Regions from separate parts of the Rossellomorea sp. ABR4_012 genome, predicted to be linked through region 1. Evidence: riboswitches for the same ligand, from Rfam matches in the RefSeq annotation. Region 1 holds a riboswitch; each other region holds the start of a gene.
The links. A riboswitch is a leader RNA that binds a small molecule or an ion and turns the genes downstream of it on or off. The one in region 1 is predicted to bind lysine.
Positions count from the first base shown of each region.

Region 2: another riboswitch for lysine. It lies ahead of ACXAFV_RS05535 (Na+/H+ antiporter NhaC family protein); the one in region 1 lies ahead of lysA (diaminopimelate decarboxylase).
Region 3: another riboswitch for lysine. It lies ahead of ACXAFV_RS07335 (aspartate kinase); the one in region 1 lies ahead of lysA (diaminopimelate decarboxylase).

Region 1 is NZ_JBSWVK010000002.1:319,228-325,754, forward strand. Features, by position in the region: gene ACXAFV_RS11135 (sulfatase family protein) at 1-794, shown strand, start outside; gene ahpF (alkyl hydroperoxide reductase subunit F) at 994-2,526, opposite strand; gene ahpC (alkyl hydroperoxide reductase subunit C) at 2,539-3,102, opposite strand; gene ACXAFV_RS11150 (hypothetical protein) at 3,951-4,079, shown strand; gene ACXAFV_RS11155 (hypothetical protein) at 4,139-4,345, shown strand; lysine riboswitch at 4,465-4,640, shown strand; gene lysA (diaminopimelate decarboxylase) at 4,758-6,044, shown strand; gene ACXAFV_RS11165 (class I SAM-dependent methyltransferase) at 6,147-6,527, opposite strand, start outside.
Region 2 is NZ_JBSWVK010000001.1:1,133,054-1,139,580, forward strand. Features, by position in the region: gene ACXAFV_RS05505 (bifunctional metallophosphatase/5'-nucleotidase) at 1-308, shown strand, start outside; gene ACXAFV_RS05510 (YunC family protein) at 366-668, shown strand; gene ACXAFV_RS05515 (hypothetical protein) at 846-1,079, shown strand; gene ACXAFV_RS05520 (hypothetical protein) at 1,173-1,481, shown strand; gene ACXAFV_RS05525 (HD-GYP domain-containing protein) at 1,660-2,772, shown strand; gene yunB (sporulation protein YunB) at 2,831-3,595, shown strand; lysine riboswitch at 4,018-4,200, shown strand; gene ACXAFV_RS05535 (Na+/H+ antiporter NhaC family protein) at 4,315-5,877, shown strand; gene ACXAFV_RS05540 (flavin monoamine oxidase family protein) at 6,049-6,527, shown strand, end outside.
Region 3 is NZ_JBSWVK010000001.1:1,505,219-1,511,745, forward strand. Features, by position in the region: gene ACXAFV_RS07315 (hypothetical protein) at 1-412, shown strand, start outside; gene ACXAFV_RS07320 (FTR1 family iron permease) at 437-1,420, shown strand; gene ACXAFV_RS07325 (hypothetical protein) at 1,540-3,024, shown strand; gene uvrC (excinuclease ABC subunit UvrC) at 3,021-4,793, shown strand; lysine riboswitch at 5,031-5,209, shown strand; gene ACXAFV_RS07335 (aspartate kinase) at 5,407-6,527, shown strand, end outside.

The DNA of each region.
Region 1 (6,527 bases):
ATCATGGTGAACTGTTGGGCGCACACGGCGGATTGTTCCAGAAATGGTACAACACCTATGAGGAATCCATTCATGTCCCCCTTATCATCCATAATCCAAAACTGTTCCCGGAAAGCCGTCAGACCGAGATGATCACGAGTCACGTCGACATCCTGCCAACGATGCTGGGCCTGGCAGAGATCGATCCGCATAGGGCACAAAGGAAAATGCGGAAGGACCACACCGAAGTGCATCATCTGGTCGGAAGGGATCTAACTCCTTTATTACGTGGGAAGGAAGCCTTCTTCCGGTCGGACGAACCGATTTATTTCATGAGTGATGATGACTTCACACGCGGGCTGAATCAAGTCAGTGCCACTGGAAGACCATACACATCAGTTGTCCAGCCGAACCATACAGAAGCGATCATCACGAATCTTTCAACAGGGAAAGGCGGAGCGTCAGAGATGTGGAAGCTTACCCGCTATTTTGATAACCCTCAATTTTGGAGTGATCCAGGCTGTGAGGATGTGACGACCACCCAAGTCTCCGGAGCAAGCGCCTCATCCGATACAGAATGCTCTTTATGCATTACCAAAACAAAGAAAATCCCTGTCGCTGAACAGTATGAGCTCTATAACTTATCGGCCGATCCTCTCGAAGAAAAAAACCTGGCGTATCCGGAATTCGAAACACCGGAATCTATTGCCGTTAAAAACTTATTGATTTCTGCGCTTGAAGAGCAGTGCCGCCAAAAACGGATCTATCCTTCGAGCGGGGATGTGCCGGGGAAGCCTTCTTGTGATTGTAAATAGGGGAGGGGTATAGTTCAGTAGTCAGAAGGTGTGGGATCTCAGCCCATGGTTCCTAGGAGGAATGGGACGAGTGACCTGTCCCTGTGGCTCACTTGTGGTTAACCAAGTGCATCAGATGAAAATGGGACAAGGGACCTGTCCCCATGACCCGCAAAAAAATCCGCAATCCTGCATCATTGCAGAATAGCGGATTTTTACATTAATTCCGAATGAGATAGTCAAACGCGCCTAAAGCGGCTGTTGCTCCCGATCCCATTGAAATGATGATTTGGTTGTATGCACTGTCTGTACAGTCTCCGGCTGCAAATACGCCTGGAAGGCTTGTAGAGCCGTGCTTATCGACTACAATTTCACCGAAGCGTGTGCGTTCGATGGTTTCGTCAAGCCAGTCTGTGTTTGGAACAAGACCGATTTGGACAAATACACCTTGCAGCTCGACATGGTGTTCTTCGTGTGTGTCACGATCAGTATAGGTGATCCCGTTCACTTTGTCGGTTCCGGTGATCTCCTGTGTCTGTGCGTTTGTGATGACCGTTACATTCGGCAGGCTGTGAAGACGTTTTTGCAGGACGTCGTCGGCTTTCAGTTCAGAGTTGAACTCGAGAACAGTTACATGGTTGACGATACCGGCAAGGTCGATCGCTGCTTCGATACCGGAGTTTCCGCCACCGATGACCGCCACGTCTTTTCCTTCGAATAATGGACCGTCACAGTGAGGGCAGTATGCCACACCTTTGTTCTTGAATTCCTGCTCGCCAGGGACGCCGATGTTTCTCCAGCGGGCACCTGTGGAGATGATCAGGCTTTTACTCTTAAGGACTGCGCCGTTTTCAAGTTCAAGTTCGATCAGGTCTTTCTTTTCCAGGCGCTTGGCACGCTGAAGGTTCATGACATCGATGCCGTAGTCCTTCACGTGTTCTTCAAGGCTAGCGACAAGCTTAGGGCCTTCTGTCTGCTTCACACTGATGAAGTTCTCGATGCTCATCGTGTCAAGGACCTGGCCGCCGAAGCGTTCGGCTACGATTCCCGTACGGATTCCTTTACGCGCTGCATAAATTGCCGCACTGGAACCGGCCGGTCCGCCTCCGACAACAAGGACGTCGTATGGATCCTTGCCGGAAAGTTCTTCAGCATCAGGGCCTTCAACGATTTTCGAAAGGATTTCTTCAAGCGTCGTACGTCCTCCGCTGAAGAATTCAGCATTCAGGTGTACGGATGGAACGGCCATGATGTTCTTGTATTCTGCTTCTTCTTTGTACGCGGCACCGTCAATCATCGTGTGAGTGATGTTCGGGTTGAGCACACTCATGATGTTCAGGGCTTGTACGACGTCAGGACAGTTGTGGCAGCTCAGGCTGACATACGTTTCAAAGTGATGTTCGCCTTTGATGCTCTTGATCTGATCGATGACGCTTTGGTCAACTTTCGGCGGTCTGCCGCTGACTTGAAGAAGGGCAAGCACCAATGATGTGAATTCGTGTCCGAGCGGGATACCGGCGAAATGGACCCCGGTATCTTCCTCTCCGGCACGATTCACGCTGAAGCTTGGCGTTCTTGGAAGTTCAGATTTTTCGACTGATATCTTAGAGGACATAGAAGCCAGCTCTTCTACGAGAGCCAGCATGTCCTTTGAAGTTTCATCTTCACCTGCTGAGACTTTCAGGACGATATCGCCTTCCATCATTTGCAGGTACTGTTCTAATTGTGCCTTAATATCTGCTTCGAGCATGATTTACTGCACTCCTTATAATTTACCAACTAAGTCAAGGCTTGGCTTAAGTGTTTCAGAACCTTCCTGCCATTTAGCCGGGCAAACTTCGCCTGGGTTTGTGCGCACATATTGTGCAGCCTTGATTTTGCTGATTAGGATATCTGCGTCACGGCCGATGCCGCCTGCATTGATTTCAACTGTTTGGATGACACCATCCGGATCGATGATGAATGTACCGCGGTCAGCAAGACCTTCTTCTTCGTTAAGTACTTCGAAGTTGCGAGTGATTGTTTGAGATGGATCCCCGATCATCGCATACTTGATTTTACCGATTTTTTCAGAGCTGTCGTGCCAGCCTTTATGTGTAAAGTGAGTATCTGTAGAAACGGAATATACTTCTACGCCAAGCTCTTTAAGAGCGTCGTAGTTATTTTGAAGGTCTTCAAGTTCTGTAGGGCATACGAATGTGAAGTCTGCAGGGTAGAAGCAGAAAATGCTCCATTGACCTTTCAGGCTTTCGTCAGTGACAGTGATGAACTCACCATCTTTGTATGCTTGTGCTGTGAATGGTTTTACTTCTGATCCGATTAAAGACATAATGTAAATTCCTCCTAAAAGTAGTATGTGGGATTGAGAATTATTAATAGTTTATAATAATTCTAATTCGATATTCATTATTATATAAGCTGGGGGAAATGTCAAGGAAGAAGATTTGATTATTTATATAAATAGACTATCGGTGTGGCTGGGGGAGGGACATCTTCCATTTTCGCTCTATATCGTTGTGGGGGAAAGTTTATCCGGATTGGAAGGTTGAATCTACGATATTGCGGACTTGGCGCAATTATATGGAATCCGGCTCAATTATTTTGAAAGTGGCGCAATTATATGGAATCCGGCGCAATAATTTTGAAAGTGGCGCAATTATATGGAAACCGGCGCAATTATTTTGAAAGTGGCACAATTATATGGAATCCGGCGCAATTATTTTGAAAGTGGCGCAATTATTTGGATTTCGGGGCAATTATTTTGAAAGTGGCACAATTATTTGGATTTCGGGGCAAATATTTTGAAAGTGGCGCAATTATATGGAATCCGGAGCAAATATTTTGAAAGTGGCGCAATTATATGGAAACCGGCGCAATTATTTTAAAAGTGGCGCAATTATATGGAAACCGGCGCAATTATTTTGAAAGTGGCGCAATTATTTGGATTTCGGCGCAATACCTGCAGAGAGAGTGGCTATGTTTCTCGTCTCAATAACTTATTTCTCAAAAAAGGCTAAACCTATTCTATAAATGAAGAATATGGTTTGTATCTTTACACTTAATTTATAGTATTCAACATAGTAAAAGGAATGTCCCTGCTATTACAAGTTTAAGAAGGGTTCTAATTAGTAGTGCTGAATATATTCTAGTATTCCTAATTGAGGGGCTGAGGTCGATATGAAATATGAACAAAATGATTTTGATGAAGAACTCAAAGTGAAAATAAAACGTATTGAATGGGCATTAATGGATTACTCTAAAGATTGGCGGATCAGTACATACCTGTTTTTGAAGAAAAGGATCTAGACTTTGAAGCTCGGTTCAATCAAGAGGGGGAGGACCATTTTAAGCCTGGATACAGTTCGTTGCTTTCAGTCGGCATTGCTGAAAAGGGAGGAGAGCTCATTGATTTGCATGTGATAAAAATATGGGTGTGTGAACGTTCTGTATTTGGTGTGCCGATATCAAAAGCGTTGCCGGGAAGTAAAATTACGGGTGAATTGTTAGATGAATCGATTGAAGAAGTGAAAGAGGAAATAATGGAATATGTGAAGGAAGCGCTCCTTGGATGAATGTATGAGTTACGGTCGAAGGGGTGGCCGCCTGAATGAAAGTAAGAATATAGCTTTAATAGATTGACAATTTTTCCACCATAGTGGTATAGTTGCCATACAAAACTATAAACATACTCTCTGATAATAGAGGCGCGAGAATGAGGAGTAGCTACCTTGAGGATGATGGATCCTGGGATGGGAAGTGAAAGGCAGATCGCCGAAACGGGAAACAGCCAATCGGTTTCCTGTTGGGCTGGCATTGAATAAGTGTCAGACTGTCACAATGGTCACGTTGTGGAGAACTATTGAAGAGATGTTAATACAGAATTCTTCAGAACGTTCTTCGTTTTGATCAGGAAACCGTATGAGCATCGCTTCATACGGTTTTTTTGTGTGGTTTTTTCGGAGGGATTTCAGGAGGAGATTCGATATGACAGCAATGGAAACGAATGTACAGGGACAGTTGGAGATCGGCGGGATGAGTACGGGCGAGCTTACCGCAGCGTACGGCACGCCGCTGATGGTATATGATGAGGAAATGATCCGGGGGAAGGCGCGCTCGTTCCGCGAGGCGTTCATCGAGAGCGGACTCGGGTTCCAGGTCGCGTATGCGAGCAAGGCGTTTTTGTGCAAGGAAATGGTAAGGCTTGCCGAAGAGGAGGACCTGTCGCTGGATGTCGTGTCCGGAGGGGAATTGTACACGGCGCTTAAAGCCGGGTTCCCGGCAGAGCGGATTCATTTTCACGGGAATAATAAGTCCGAGGAAGAGCTAATGATGGCGCTTGATGCGGAGATCGGCTGCTTTGTGGTTGACAGTTTCCTTGAGCTTGAACTCTTGCATGAGCTGGCGAAAGAGCGCGAGCAGCAGGTGAACATCCTGCTTCGTGTGACGCCGGGCGTTGAAGCACACACCCATGATTACATCATGACGGGGCAGGATGATTCGAAGTTCGGCTTCGGGATTTCGACCGGACAGGCTGACCGCGCGATGCAGATTGCCCTTTGCAAGCCGAATTATACGGTGCTCGGGATCCATTCCCATATCGGTTCGCAGATCTTTGAACTGGACGGATTCCAGCAGGCAATCACGGTGCTGTCTGATTTCCTTCAAGGGTTGAGACTGGAGTGCGACGTCACGCTGCCTGTCCTGAATATCGGCGGAGGATTCGGGGTCCGCTATACGGAAGAAGACAAGCCGCTTCCGATTTCCGAGTATGTCAGAGCAATCACGGACAGCGTGAAGGAAAGCTTCGGTGAGAACGGTTATCCGCTGCCGGAAGTATGGATCGAGCCGGGCCGCAGCATCGTGGCGGAAGCGGGTACCACTCTGTACAAGGTCGGATCGAAGAAAATCATTCCTGATGTGCGCACCTATGTGTCGGTGGATGGCGGCATGACCGATAATCTGCGCCCGGCTCTTTACGGAGCAAAATATCATGCAGTGCTGGCGAATCGTCCGAATGAAGAGTGCACGGAGCTTGTCAGCATCGCTGGTAAATGCTGCGAGTCCGGCGACATGCTCATCTGGGATCTGAAGCTGCCTCCGGTGAATTTCGGTGACACACTCGCTGTGTTCAGTACGGGTGCTTACGGGTATTCGATGGCGAACAATTATAACCGGATTCCGCGCCCTGCCGTTGTGTTTGTTAAGGACGGGGAGTCGCGTGTGGTGATTGAGCGTGAGAGTTATGCGGATTTGGTGAGGCTGGATCGGTAGGTAAATGGATTATTGCTGGTCAGCACCTCGGATGAAGCTGGATAGACCCTTATTTAAATAATAAAAAACGATCAGTGGCCATCTGATCGTTTTTTTGCATGGTCAGTTTGATGATTCAAACAATCCTGTCGACTTTGTGATCTTGATAGCCCCATTATTGGATTCTTTTACAGATGCCAGAAAATCAATAAACGATGATAATGTGTCATCGACCAGGGATTTATTTAACCCTGTGTTTGAAGAAAGCAGGTAATCTACAATTGCTTCTTCGTCTGTAATGTTCAACCCTCCAGGAAACCCTTTAAATACAATCTCGTTGAAAAAGCCCCCGAGCTGATCCCGCCCGTTTTCTATTCCAAATTTCAAGGCGTTCTTCCTGGCTGAAGGATAATCTAAATTTCGATCAAACTGTTTCAGCAGTTCTCCAAATTCTTTCATGTGATCGACCCCTATGGTAGAACAGTAAAATGTACCATCTGGTTT
Region 2 (6,527 bases), on a different contig from region 1:
CAGGGGCAGAACTTAAGGAAATCATCAAACAGACGTTTAATGAAGAATGGCCGCATCTGCAGCTGAAAGGGCTCGGCTTCAGGGGGAAAATCATGGGTGAGTTTGTGTATACCGATATTGCTTTCGAAGAAGATAAACAAAGCATGTATATCAAAGGGGAGCCGTTAAACCCCAAAAAAATCTATAAGCTTGCAATCCCTGATATGTTCACATTTGGACACTTCTTTCCTGATCTACAGAGGCTGGAGAAGAAATACTTTATGCCGGAGTTCCTAAGGGATATCCTTGCCTGGAAATTAGGTCAGTAAATGTTTCACCGTTCTTCCGCTCTTATCATACATATGAGTTGAGAGGAGTGATGCAGAATGATGAATCTTTCTCCGATTACCATTCAAGGACATACCTTTTTAGCTATTTCTGTTGCGTTACCGAAAACTAACCTGCTCGTCGTGACGAGCGATAAGGGATATATCATGTGCGGGGCACTGGATGTTGCTTTACTCAATGAAAAATTAAGTGACAGAGGAATCATTGCTGGCAGAGCCGTGGGAGTCAAAACGATCGACCAGCTTCTGGATGCTCCCCTTGAATCGGTGACGATTGAAGCGGAAAACCGTGGAATAAGTCCGGGTATGATCGGTCGCGATGCATTATTGAAAATGCTGTAAACCTTGATGGGATGATTGCTTCTATGCCATGTGCATGGAAGCTTTTTTATATTGGATCATTGCAACCCATGCTTTAAGCCTTGATTTGCGGTAGTGATGAAATTTTACACTATGTATAGAAGACACGTCCTTTCTTCGGTAGAATGAGGGAAACTAGTTCTATATAGAGGTGTAAATATGCATGATAAAATTGGGATTCAAATGATGTACCCATTGACAAGGACCCAGCGCAAAGCTGTTAAACCTTATACTAAACGTTCCCGTGTAGCTGGGGCGGGTCCTGAAATGATATTTCAGCATCAGCGCTTACATGCCGTGATGTTTTATAAAAAATCACTTTTCAATGTCAGCCACGATATCAGTGAATTCGTGGTTCTTGACGACCTAGATGAAGTCATTCACGATGCTTAACTGTCGCTTGAAGTGTTAAAGCTCTATAAAATTTTATATTTTACATTCAGAACAAAGATGCTTATAACCGAGACTCTGACAGTAAGCAAATTCTTGGTTGAAGAAAGAGATTATTTACATAGCTTGAAGTTTCACAATGCAATGGTCGAATTATTCGGATACGAGAATGAGAGATATGGACTGACTTTTGATAGGTTAAAGCAATTAGTGAATACGGGTGCAGCAAATAAGGAATCCGCTCACTTGAAGAAGGACATCACTGATTTTTATGATACCATTCTGGATAAAAGTACGTTCTCTGAGAAAGAAGGGACAGAATTGAAAGAAAAGACTGCTGACATGCTGAATGTAGACTACATTGCCTCAGAGACATTGAAGGAAGCGTGGGTACTGAATAACTAATTCTAAAAATCCCCTTCAACCTGCATAGACATGCCCCACCTTTACATCCGCTTAATATTCTTTCATGAATATTTACTATGTTTTGCTTAAATTCAGCTTGCATCGGCCTTTTTATCCATTATAATGGAGGTACTAGTAAAATATGTCGAAAAATGAAAGAATTACATAGGAGAATTCTATGAGGCTGATATCAACTAGGGCTTTGAGGCCGGGAATGGTTATGGCGACAACTGTATATAATGTAAGGGGTCATGCGCTGATCCAGCAAAATGTTGCGATCACGGAACGGATGATTTACCGGTTGCAGGAACTTAATATTCAGTATGTCTATATTGAAGATTCTCTGTCTGACGGTATTAAAGTGACTGAGTCTGTACCGAGCAAAGTAAGGCATGAAGCGGTTGCGGGTATTGAAAATGTGTTCAGCCGGATCAATGAAGCAAAGATGCCTCAGAATTTAGTTGTATTAGAGGACAGTGCTAAACAATTAAAGCAAATTATCGATGTTGTCTTAAAGGAAGTAAAGGCAAATGACGAGCTGCTGACCGTTCTGACTGACGTCTTTACATATGATTCTTACGTATTTCATCATTCATTCAATGTAACTTTATATACTCTTTCGATCGGGATTGAACTGAATCTTTCCCCAAAACAGCTGGAAGAGCTCGGAATAGGGGCGATTCTTCATGATGTTGGTAAGATGCTGGTTTCTGAAGACATTCTTATGAAACCAGGAAGACTTACAGAAGAAGAATTCCTTGAAGTCAAGAAACATACCGAGCACGGCTTTGATATTCTTAGAAAACTTCAGTCTGTATCTCTGCTGGTGGCTCATTGCGCATATCAGCATCATGAAAGATTAGACGGATCAGGATATCCCCGGGGACTAAAAGGGGATGATATACATCCTTTTGCTAAAATTATTGCAGTCGCAGACGTCTTCGATGCGATGACATCCAATCGCGTGTATCGTAAAGCCATGCTTCCTCATGAAGCGCTCGAAATCCTTTACGCAGGGTCGGGTTCCTTATTTGACATGAATGTCATCGAAGCGTTCAGGAGATCCGTCGCGATTTATCCGAACGGGATGGTTGTTGAATTGAACGACGGAAAAAAAGGGATTGTCACTGGTCAGAATAAAGGTCTGACGGACAGGCCAGTCATTCGGGTGATTGAAGAAAAAGGGGAAGAGCTTTATTCTCCTTATGAATTGGACTTGCGGAACGAGCTTGATAAGGTCATCGTCGGTTTTGATGCCGATTATGAACCAGCAGCCACTAAAATAAAATAAATTTTTGCGTTAAACCCTCCTTAAAGAGCATAAGAATAGCTTGTAAGGGGGGATTTTTTTGTCAAAGTTTAAAACACACAAACCCCGAAGAGGAGGACCGCTGCCTTTTCGCCACGTGATGATCATTACCATCGTTTTCTTTATCTTTTCCACAGGAGCGGGTCTTTGGATCGTAAACCTGGGTTTGAAGCCAACCCTGCTTGCCTATGCAGAAACGCAAACGAGCAGAATCGGTACGATGGTCATCAATAAAGCGATCAACAAAAAAGTGGCCGGATCCATTGAGTTAGAGGAGATAACAGAAGAAGTAAAAAATGCAGAAGGGGAGGTGGTCTCTCTCAGTTTCAATACACAGAACATCAACCGCGTTCAGGGAGAAATCACTAATTTAGTACAATTATATTTAAAGGAAGCTGAAAAAGGAAATATCGAAAATCTGGAATACATCACCGACATTGAAATAGACGAGGAAGGAACAAAGGCGGATGAAGGAATCGTTTATTCCGTTCCTCTTGGTCAGGCTACAAACAATGCCTTACTCGGGAACTTGGGACCTAAAGTTCCGATCAGGTTCCATTCTATCGGGGACGTGCGTTCGGACATCAAACATACGGTAGAAGAGTTCGGGATAAACAATGCTCTCGTCAAGGTCTATGTGACCCTGACCGTAAATGTCCAAATCATCATCCCATTTGCAACCAAAACAGAAACCATCAAACAGGATGTATTAATCGCTATGGATACTGTTCATCTAGATGTTCCTCAGTTTTTCAATAACAGCGGCGACGGTGCATCACCATCGATTGAAATCCCGACGAACTGATTTAGGTTTTCTGATTTCAATGTTTACTTTTTTGCTAATAAATGATCTGAAGATTTCAGCAGGTTCCATCAATTGATTGGAGTGCAAGACGAAGACTCCTAACAGAAAAGCGGAAGGGCTTTGAAGAGAGGCGGGTGGCATAAGACGAATCGGCCATGAACGCGCTCTTTGCCTTCTTGGTCGGTTTGGGTTATGACATGTGCCTCTAACCTGCAGCTGGACAGATGGAACCCCTCAAATCTATACGACCAAAAAGGCTCACCAACTGCCAGCGGAAAGCGAAGTCTTGCAAGGAAATCAATTGCGGTAATCACGGATGGAAAAACCTGCCCATCCCCCATCCCGAATAAAAAGTTGTCAAAATAATGATAGTTTGATATATTTAAAAAGGAAATTTTAATATTATAACCACATCATCAATCCGATGGGGTAGAGGTGCAGGGTTCAAGAGTAAGCTGTTTGAGGATGACAACTGAGAGAACAGATGAAAGGGAACCTTTGCCGAAGCTGATATACTTGTCAAAAGTATATTTGCTGGGGTTATCTTGAAAAAGGGTAACACTGTCATTATAGGGGATACTCTATGATGGGGAGCTACAGATCGTGATGGAGCACTTACATTACTTATTAAAGGTAATGATAGGATCCTCTATCATTGCCTTTTTTTATTCCTCTGTCATGCTATGAGGTTCCCCCCTATCAAATAGGAGGAGGACATTATGGAAAACACGATTTATTCAATCATCCCGCCCCTTTTAGCCATTCTGATGGTTATCTTGACGAGACGCGTACTGCTTTCGCTGGGTGTAGGGATCATCGCTTCAGCACTTCTTATCACAGATTTCTCAATCACAGGCACATTCAGTAAGATATGGGAAGCCGTCAAGGGCATTTTCGTCTCCGACGGTGCATTGAATACCTGGAATGTGTACATCATTTTATTCCTATTGATTCTTGGAGTCATCACAGCTTTCGTTAACATTTCAGGCGGAAGCCGAGCATTCGGTGAATGGGCAATGAAACGGGTGAAGACAAGAAGAGGCGCGCAATTATTGGCGGCTGTTTTAGGTATCATTATCTTCATTGATGATTATTTCAATGCGCTTGCGGTCGGACAGGTTGCTAGACCGATTACGGACCGCCACAAAATCTCACGTGCGAAACTCGCTTATATCATTGACTCGACATCGGCTCCGGTCTGTGTGGTTTCACCGGTATCAAGCTGGGGAGCATATATCATCGGTATCATCGGATCGATTCTTGCCGCACACAGCATCACTGAATACACAGCTTTCTCAGCATTCATACAAATGATCCCAATGAACCTCTATGTATGGGCAGCTCTACTATTAGTGTTGATCGTTGCTTACAGAGGATTTGATTTCGGGAAAATGAAGGAACATGAAGAAAGAGCGATTTCGACTGGAAATCTTTATGACCCGAATAAAGATATCCCGGGTGAACTTAAGAACGACCTGCCTGTAAGCTCTAAAGGTTCGGTCGGTGATCTGGCATGGCCGATCATCGCCCTGGTTGTCGGAACAGTCGGTATGATGCTATGGACGGGATATAAGGCAGTTGGTTCGTTTGATATCCTCCCTGTATTTGAAAATACAGATGTTACAAAATCATTATTATATGGAAGTTTATTCGCATTGGCAATTGCATTTATTCTTTTCTTCCGCCAAGTCAGCTTGAAGGGAGTTGGAGGAAGCGCAGCTGGAACAGCAGTTGTCGAAGGAATCAAATCCATGCTTCCTGCTGTTTACATCCTTATCTTTGCATGGGCGATCGTCACTCTGATCGATGAGCTTCAAACAGGAACGTATTTAGCTGGATTGGTTGAAAAATCGAACATGCCAGTTGAGATCCTGCCTGTGCTGCTATTCTTGGTGGCCGGCGTCATGGCATTCTCTACAGGGACTTCCTGGGGATCATTCGGAATCCTGCTTCCGATTGCGGGAGAAATCGCAGCAGCAACCGATGTAAGTGTCTTACTTCCTGCAATGGCAGCTGTTTTAGCAGGTGCGGTCCTTGGAGACCATTGTTCACCAATTTCCGATACTACGATCCTGTCTTCAACCGGAGCCGGAAGCAATCATATCGACCACGTACTCACGCAGATTCCGTATGCACTCATCGGCGCAGTGGCAGCTTCGATCGGTTACCTCGTATTAGGATTCACCGGAAGCACCCTGCTTGGATTACTCGTAGTCATCGTGCTGGTCGCGGCTCTTGGATTTATAAAAGGAAAGAGTTCAGATACAACAGTTTCACAATAAGTGCACTCCAAAAACCAGAGGCAGATTTGCTTCTGGTTTTTTTGTTGTCCAGCTCCAGGGCTTAGAAGCACATGTTGACTAAATCTTCCATTAAATAGAAGATAAGTCATTAGACATGCTTCTACCAGTCCCCATTTTCTCATATCTATAGGAGGAGAGAGGTGAGTTGACGTGAAGGTAAAGGTGATTGGTTATGATGACTTGCACTATCCCCAAGACTTATTATCCATTGTAAGAAACGGGCTGCCGGAAACTGAGTCGGACCCAAAACGTGTATTGATATTAGGAGCGGGGATGTCTGGGCTGGTTGCGGCATCCCTGCTTAAAAGAGCTGGTCATAAAGTGATCGTTTTAGAAGGGAATGATCGGATAGGCGGCAGGGTCTATACGGTACGAGAACCATTTACGTACGGAAATTACCTTGATTTTGGGGCGATGAGGATCCCTGAAAATCATGAGCTTGTATTCGAATACATCAATAGATTTAATCTCCCTGTTAATCGCTTCTTGAATTCCACCCCTCAGGATATGTTATTTGTAAACAATGTCCTGGTCTCGAAAAAGGAGTATAGAAGAAATCCGGATATATTGGGCTTCCCTCTTGAAGGAGAAGAAAAAGGAAAGAGCGCAACTGAGCTTTTCCTTGAGGC
Region 3 (6,527 bases), on a different contig from region 1:
CGATGATTACGGGCAAGCCAAACTCCTTCTGGCCAAAGCGAGAGGAACGTTCAACGTTCTGGAGCCTTTTGTAGTGGAAAATGAGAATCAGGAACAAGCAGACAAAATCTATGCATCATTCGATTCTGCATTGAAATCACTGGGGAATCCCGGGTTGTTCGGGATCGGCAGCAAAGATAATGATCCTGAGGCATTCAATAAAGAAGTTGAATCCATTATCGATGAGCTGAGGCCGATGTTTCCGATTCCTTCTGAAGAAGGAGATCAAAGCCACTTGAACGAAGAAAACCTTGGATTGCTGGATGGTTTAGCTGAAGGAGGAAGTTCAAGCTTCTGGCTGTTTTTCTCGATAGCACTTATCCTGCTATTAATCGTTCTTATTGTTCTTAATAAACGTAAAAATAGAAATTAATGCAGCTACAAAGGGGGAAGGAAGTTGGATTTTCAGGCATTTTTGATTACTTTGAGGGAATGTTTAGAAGCCATTCTCATTGTCGGATTAATTATTTCATATTTAACAAGGCTAAACGCCGATCGTTATAAAAAATGGGTGTATGTAGGGGTTGCCCTGGCTCTTGTATCGAGCTTTCTAGTTGCGCTATTATTCCAAGTGGTCCTCACCGGCTTCTCAAGTTTCGGAGCGGAGGTTTATCTGAAGGTCGGAATCATGTTTGCTTCGGTATTCCTTTTGACACATATGGTTGGATGGATGAAGAAGCAGTCTAAAGGCATCAACACGGAAATGGAGAAAAAAATAAATGCCGCTCTGACCGCTGGAAGTGTTTCGGCCATGATCATTCATTCTTATCTGATCGTTTTACGTGAAGGGGTCGAAACAGTGTTTTTCTTTGCGGCTATCAGCGGCGGAGATGTCACCAAGGTATTCACGAGCTATGGAGCACTGAGCGGGCTGCTTCTGGCATTGGTTCTAGGTTATGCTTTCTTCTCGGGTACAATGAAGTTCAAGCTGAAAACATTCTTTAATGTAACCGGAGTCCTGATCATGCTGATTGCAGCGGGATTACTCGTTCAGGGAGTGGGGATACTTCAGGATCTTGGAAAAATGGGCTCACTTTATACAACGGCAGAAGGCAAGCCGGCAGCTGTATATGATATTGTCGAAATCATGCCTGAGCATTTTCAGGATGAGCTTCATTACGAACGTGATACCGGGGAAGAAGTCCTCATAAGCGGGCAGGTAGGGCTGTTCATGGCAGCTATGTTCGGTTACAGCCATAACCCAACCATTGAACAGATTCTGGCTTACTGGTTCTATTTTGGCTTTGTGTTCTTATGGATGTACTTGATCAGGACAGATAAAATCATCAATCCTTTCAGGAAGTCCTCGGTACCTGCTGGACCTGAACAACAGAAAAAGACGATAAAAAAGTCCGATGATATGAAATCAATAAATGCTTGACCCCTTTAAACCAACTCATGATTGGAAACAATCCTTCGAAAGCCTTACAATAGGCTAAGAAGCTTGTTTCTGGTCTGGTTGGTTTTTTATTATTGTCATGCAGTATAGGAGAAGTAGTCATGAAGAATGAAAATCACTTGAAAAGTTGGATGATTGCTGCGGCTGGTTTGTTTTTGGTGTATGCTGCTTCTAAGCTTTATTTCCTCCCTTCCTATGCTTCAAGCTGGGATGAAGTGGATTATGCTTTAGGGGTGATGGAATTCGATGTATTGAAGATGCAGCCTCACTTTCCCGGTTATCCATTTTATATATTGGGCGGAATGCTGTTTCATGTATTCATAGAAGACCCGGTGCGTTCCTTGCAAGCATTTAATACGCTCTTATGGATCAGTTCGATCCTTCCTGTGTTTTGGCTTTTTCGCAGTTACCTTTGCAAGATAAAAGCAACCATCGCTGTTGTTCTGCTCTTTTCACTTTCCTATCCAGGCATCATGATGGTACAGGCCATGAGCGAAGGGGCTGCCATTTCGATAATGTGGTGGTATCTCTGGAGCCTTCACCGCGCCGTTACGCTTAATACAAAGGATGCAGCCATACTCCCGATATTGTTATTTTCCCTTTTATTGGGGGTAAGACTCTCTTATATAGCATTTGGATTGGGCTTTCTCTATTATTGGTTCCGTTTTTGGAAAGGAAATGAAGTGCTCTCCTTTAAGATAAGGGCTATTTGTTTTCATCTTATTCTGATTGTCATTTCCCAAGGAGTATGGGTAACTGCCTTAGCAGCCAATACAGGGAGCCTGACAACATTGATTCAGATTGCCTTCGGCTTTACCGGGGGGCACTTCACCGAATGGGGCGGTGCTGCCGAATCCGGTACTAATATGTTAAATCGGACTGGCACGTATATCTTTACGAACATGTTCTGGAATGGCCTATTCACCCAGTCTGTATTGATTATGATGATTTCCATTGGTCTATCTTTACTAACGATCAGGCATTTTAAAAACTTCCGATGGAAAACTATCGATCGAGGTACCTTTTTGATCTTTGTTTGCTTTTTATCTTATTTATTCTGGGGGTTGTTTGCCCAAAATATTGATAAACCGAGACATATACTTCCCTTAGCTTTACTCCTCGGCTTTTTCTTGATCGTCAGCTGGTTAAGAAACGCAACCAAAATCACGGGAGGTTTATTGATCATCTGGCTGATCATTCATATGGGTAAAGGGCTGGAAATATTGAACAAATATAATGCCAATCCCCCTGCTGTCTACCAATCGGCAGTTTTCTTTTCAGACATCAATGATGAATCTCCTATAATGGTGTATACATGGGAAGAAACGAGGGTATATGCGTACCTGGATGTTGATTTTTCACATAAGCGGGTCTTAACGTACTCACAATTCCTGCAGGATATCAGACATTCCGGAAAGGATATATATATAACCAATCAAGTTGTAAATGGATTTAAACAGCAAGGGGTGGATATCGGGTCCAGGGTTAAAGAAGTGAAGACATTTCATTCACAGGAGATGCTGGACCCAGTATACTCCACGATTAAAATATATAAATGGGAAGATTTGAAGGGGGAGAGAGAGTGAATCGTGTCATTACAAATAAATTAGCCTTACTGCCCGATCAGCCTGGATGTTACTTGATGAAAGACAGGCAAGGCACGATTATCTACGTAGGCAAGGCAAAAGTATTGAAAAATCGTGTCCGTTCTTATTTCACAGGTTCCCATGATGCGAAAACACAGAGGCTGGTAGGGGAAATCGAAGACTTTGAATATATCATGACCTCTTCGGACCTGGAAGCTCTAGTACTAGAGATGAACCTGATTAAAAAATATGATCCTAAATACAACGTGATGCTGAAGGATGACAAAAGCTATCCATTCATTAAACTGACAAATGAACGCCACCCCCGCTTAATCACGACTCGCAAGGTGCAGCGGGGAAAAGGGAAGTACTTCGGGCCTTATCCGAATGTAGGTGCAGCAAATGAAACGAAAAAACTGCTGGATCGTCTATATCCACTGCGAAAATGTACAACCCTGCCTGACAGAGTCTGTCTCTATTACCATATGGGGCAATGCCTCGCCCCTTGTGTAAAAGAAGTAAGCAAGGAAACGTACAGGCAAATGACCGATGAAATTGCCCGATTCTTAAACGGGGGATACAAGGAAATCAAGAAGGAATTATCCGGAAAAATGAAGGAAGCTTCTGAAAACCTCGAGTTTGAACGAGCAAAGGAATTCCGTGATCAAATCCTTCACATAGAAGCAACGATGGAAAAGCAGAAGATGACGATGACGGATTTTACCGACCGTGATGTATTCGGTTTTGCAGTCGATAAAGGCTGGATGTGCGTACAGGTATTTTTTGTAAGGCAGGGGAAACTCATTGAACGCGATGTTTCGCTATTTCCTCTTTACAACGAACCGGAAGATGAATTCCTTACATTCTTAGGTCAGTTTTATTCAAAAGCGAACCATTTTAAACCGAGGGAGATCTTTCTTCCTGAGGAAATCGATGAAGAGCTGGCAGCGAAATTATTGGAAGTCAAAATCACACAGCCGAAGAGGGGAAAGAAAAAAGAACTGGTAAAATTGGCTGAGAAAAATGCCAAGCAGGCGCTTGATGAGAAATTCGCCTTGATTGAGCGGGACGAGGAGAGAACCATCAAAGCAATCGAAAGGTTAGGCGAGCAAATGGGAATCTATACGCCATTCCGGATCGAAGCATTTGATAACTCCAACATCCAGGGTTCCGCTCCTGTGTCGGCCATGATTGTCTTCATAGACGGAAAGCCTGCGAAGAAAGAATACCGAAAGTATAAAATCAAAACAGTTAAAGGGCCGGATGATTATGAATCAATGAGGGAAGTGGTGAGGAGAAGATATTCAAGAGTATTGAAGGATGGTCTTCCATTGCCGGATCTTATCATCATTGACGGGGGTAAAGGACAGATTGAAGCTGCGCGTGATGTGATTGAAAATGAACTGGGTCTAGATATACCTCTCGGCGGTCTGGCGAAGGATGAAAAACATCAGACATCTGAGCTGCTGTACGGTAACCCGCTGCAGGTCGTCCCTCTTGAAAAACGGAGTCAGGAATTCTATCTGCTTCAGCGGATCCAGGACGAAGTCCACCGCTTTGCCATCACCTTCCACCGCCAGCTCCGCGGGAAAAGCGTCTTCCAGTCAATACTGGATGAAATCGATGGTATCGGCCCCAAACGGAAAAAGCAGCTACTAAAGCATTTCGGTTCGATGAAGAAAATGAAAGAAGCAACTGTGGAAGAATTACAGGATATCGGTATTCCGGAGGCTGTTGCGAAGGTTTTGCATGAGAAGCTGCAGGAATGAAATAGATGTGTTTATTGCTCATTCGGGTGAAACGTTCGTTTCACCCGCTTTTCAGCTAATGCTGAAAAGTCCCAGATAAAATAAGAAAGCCAGAATCAAGCAAGCTTGGTTCAGGCTTTCTTATTTTATCTGAGAAATGAGCAATAAATTAAACGGAACTATTCTGAAAAAACTCATTGCTTCCATTTTTTTCGTGTGCTATAATTATCGATAATTTAAAACATTATCACTTTAAATAGTGGTGATAGAGGTGCGAACTTCAAGAGTACAGGCAAAGAGGAGTATGGGCTCCGTCGAGATGTCTGGAAAGGGGAGAGTCGCCGAAGTGGTGTTAGGCTCATACTAATTCCGCTGGTTCTGCGTTTAAGAAATGCAGGATTGTCAAGATGAATCAATCTTGGAGAGCTATCTCACAATGCCGATGAACGATTAAGTATTTTTTACTCTAAGTTCATAAAGCAATGAGATATCCGTCTCATTGCTTTTTTTATTATTTGGCATGGGACTGCCGGCGTTTAAGTCATTCAGCAGGCGCGGGATTTGTGCAGCAGTCAGATGATTCTCTTCAGAAAAAGATTTTATTTTTACACTCAAAGAGAAAGAAGGAGAAGCTGTGAGTATTATCGTTCAAAAATTCGGTGGAACTTCAGTAGGTTCTGTTGAAAAAATTCAAAATGTTGCGTCAAGGATTTTGGAGGAGAAGAATCGGGGAAATGATGTTGTCGTTGTCGTGTCCGCAATGGGTAAAACAACTGATACATTAGTCGGTTTAGCGAGGGAAATCACTTCTCACCCAAGTAAAAGAGAAATGGATATGCTTTTATCCACGGGCGAACAGGTGACAATTTCTCTATTGACGATGGCATTGCTGCAAGCCGGTCAGGAGGCCATTTCGTATACTGGATGGCAGGCCGGGATCGAAACAGAATCTGTTCATAGTAATGCACGTATCACCAATATCCATACCGAGAAAATGACAACACAGCTTCAGAGCGGAAAGATCGTTATCGTAGCAGGGTTCCAGGGAATGACGCCATCCGGGGAAATCACCACACTTGGGCGCGGAGGATCCGACACGACAGCAGTGGCAATCGCAGCTGCATTAAAAGCTGACCGCTGTGATATTTATACCGATGTCGACGGCGTCTATACGTCTGACCCGCGGTATATCGAAGGTGCCCGAAAACTGCCTTCCATTTCGTATGATGAAATGCTTGAGCTAGCCAATTTAGGTGCAGGGGTCCTTCATCCGCGGGCGGTTGAATTTGCAAAAAATTATCAAATCCCATTAGAAGTCAGATCTAGTCTTGAAAAAGTGGAAGGTACGTATATTGAGGAGGAAGCAAGCATGGAACAGAATTTAGTGGTAAGAGGTGTCGCATTCGAAGACGAAATTGTACGGGTGACTGTGTTTGGACTCGGAAATGCCCTGACAGGCTTGTCTTCAGTATTCACCACACTTGCTAAGAATCATTTGAACGTAGACATCATCATCCAGAGCCAGACAGACCGGAATACTACAAATCTATCTTTTTCAATCAAGGAACATGACCTCGATGATGCATTGGCTGTATTGGATAAGAATCAGGGAGAATTGGGGTTTACTCATATCGAACATGAACGGGATCTTGCCAAGGTATCCATTGTCGGATCAGGGATGATATCAAATCCAGGAGTGGCTGCAGAAATGTTCGAAGTCCTTGCTCAAAATGACATTGTCGTCAAAATGGTCAG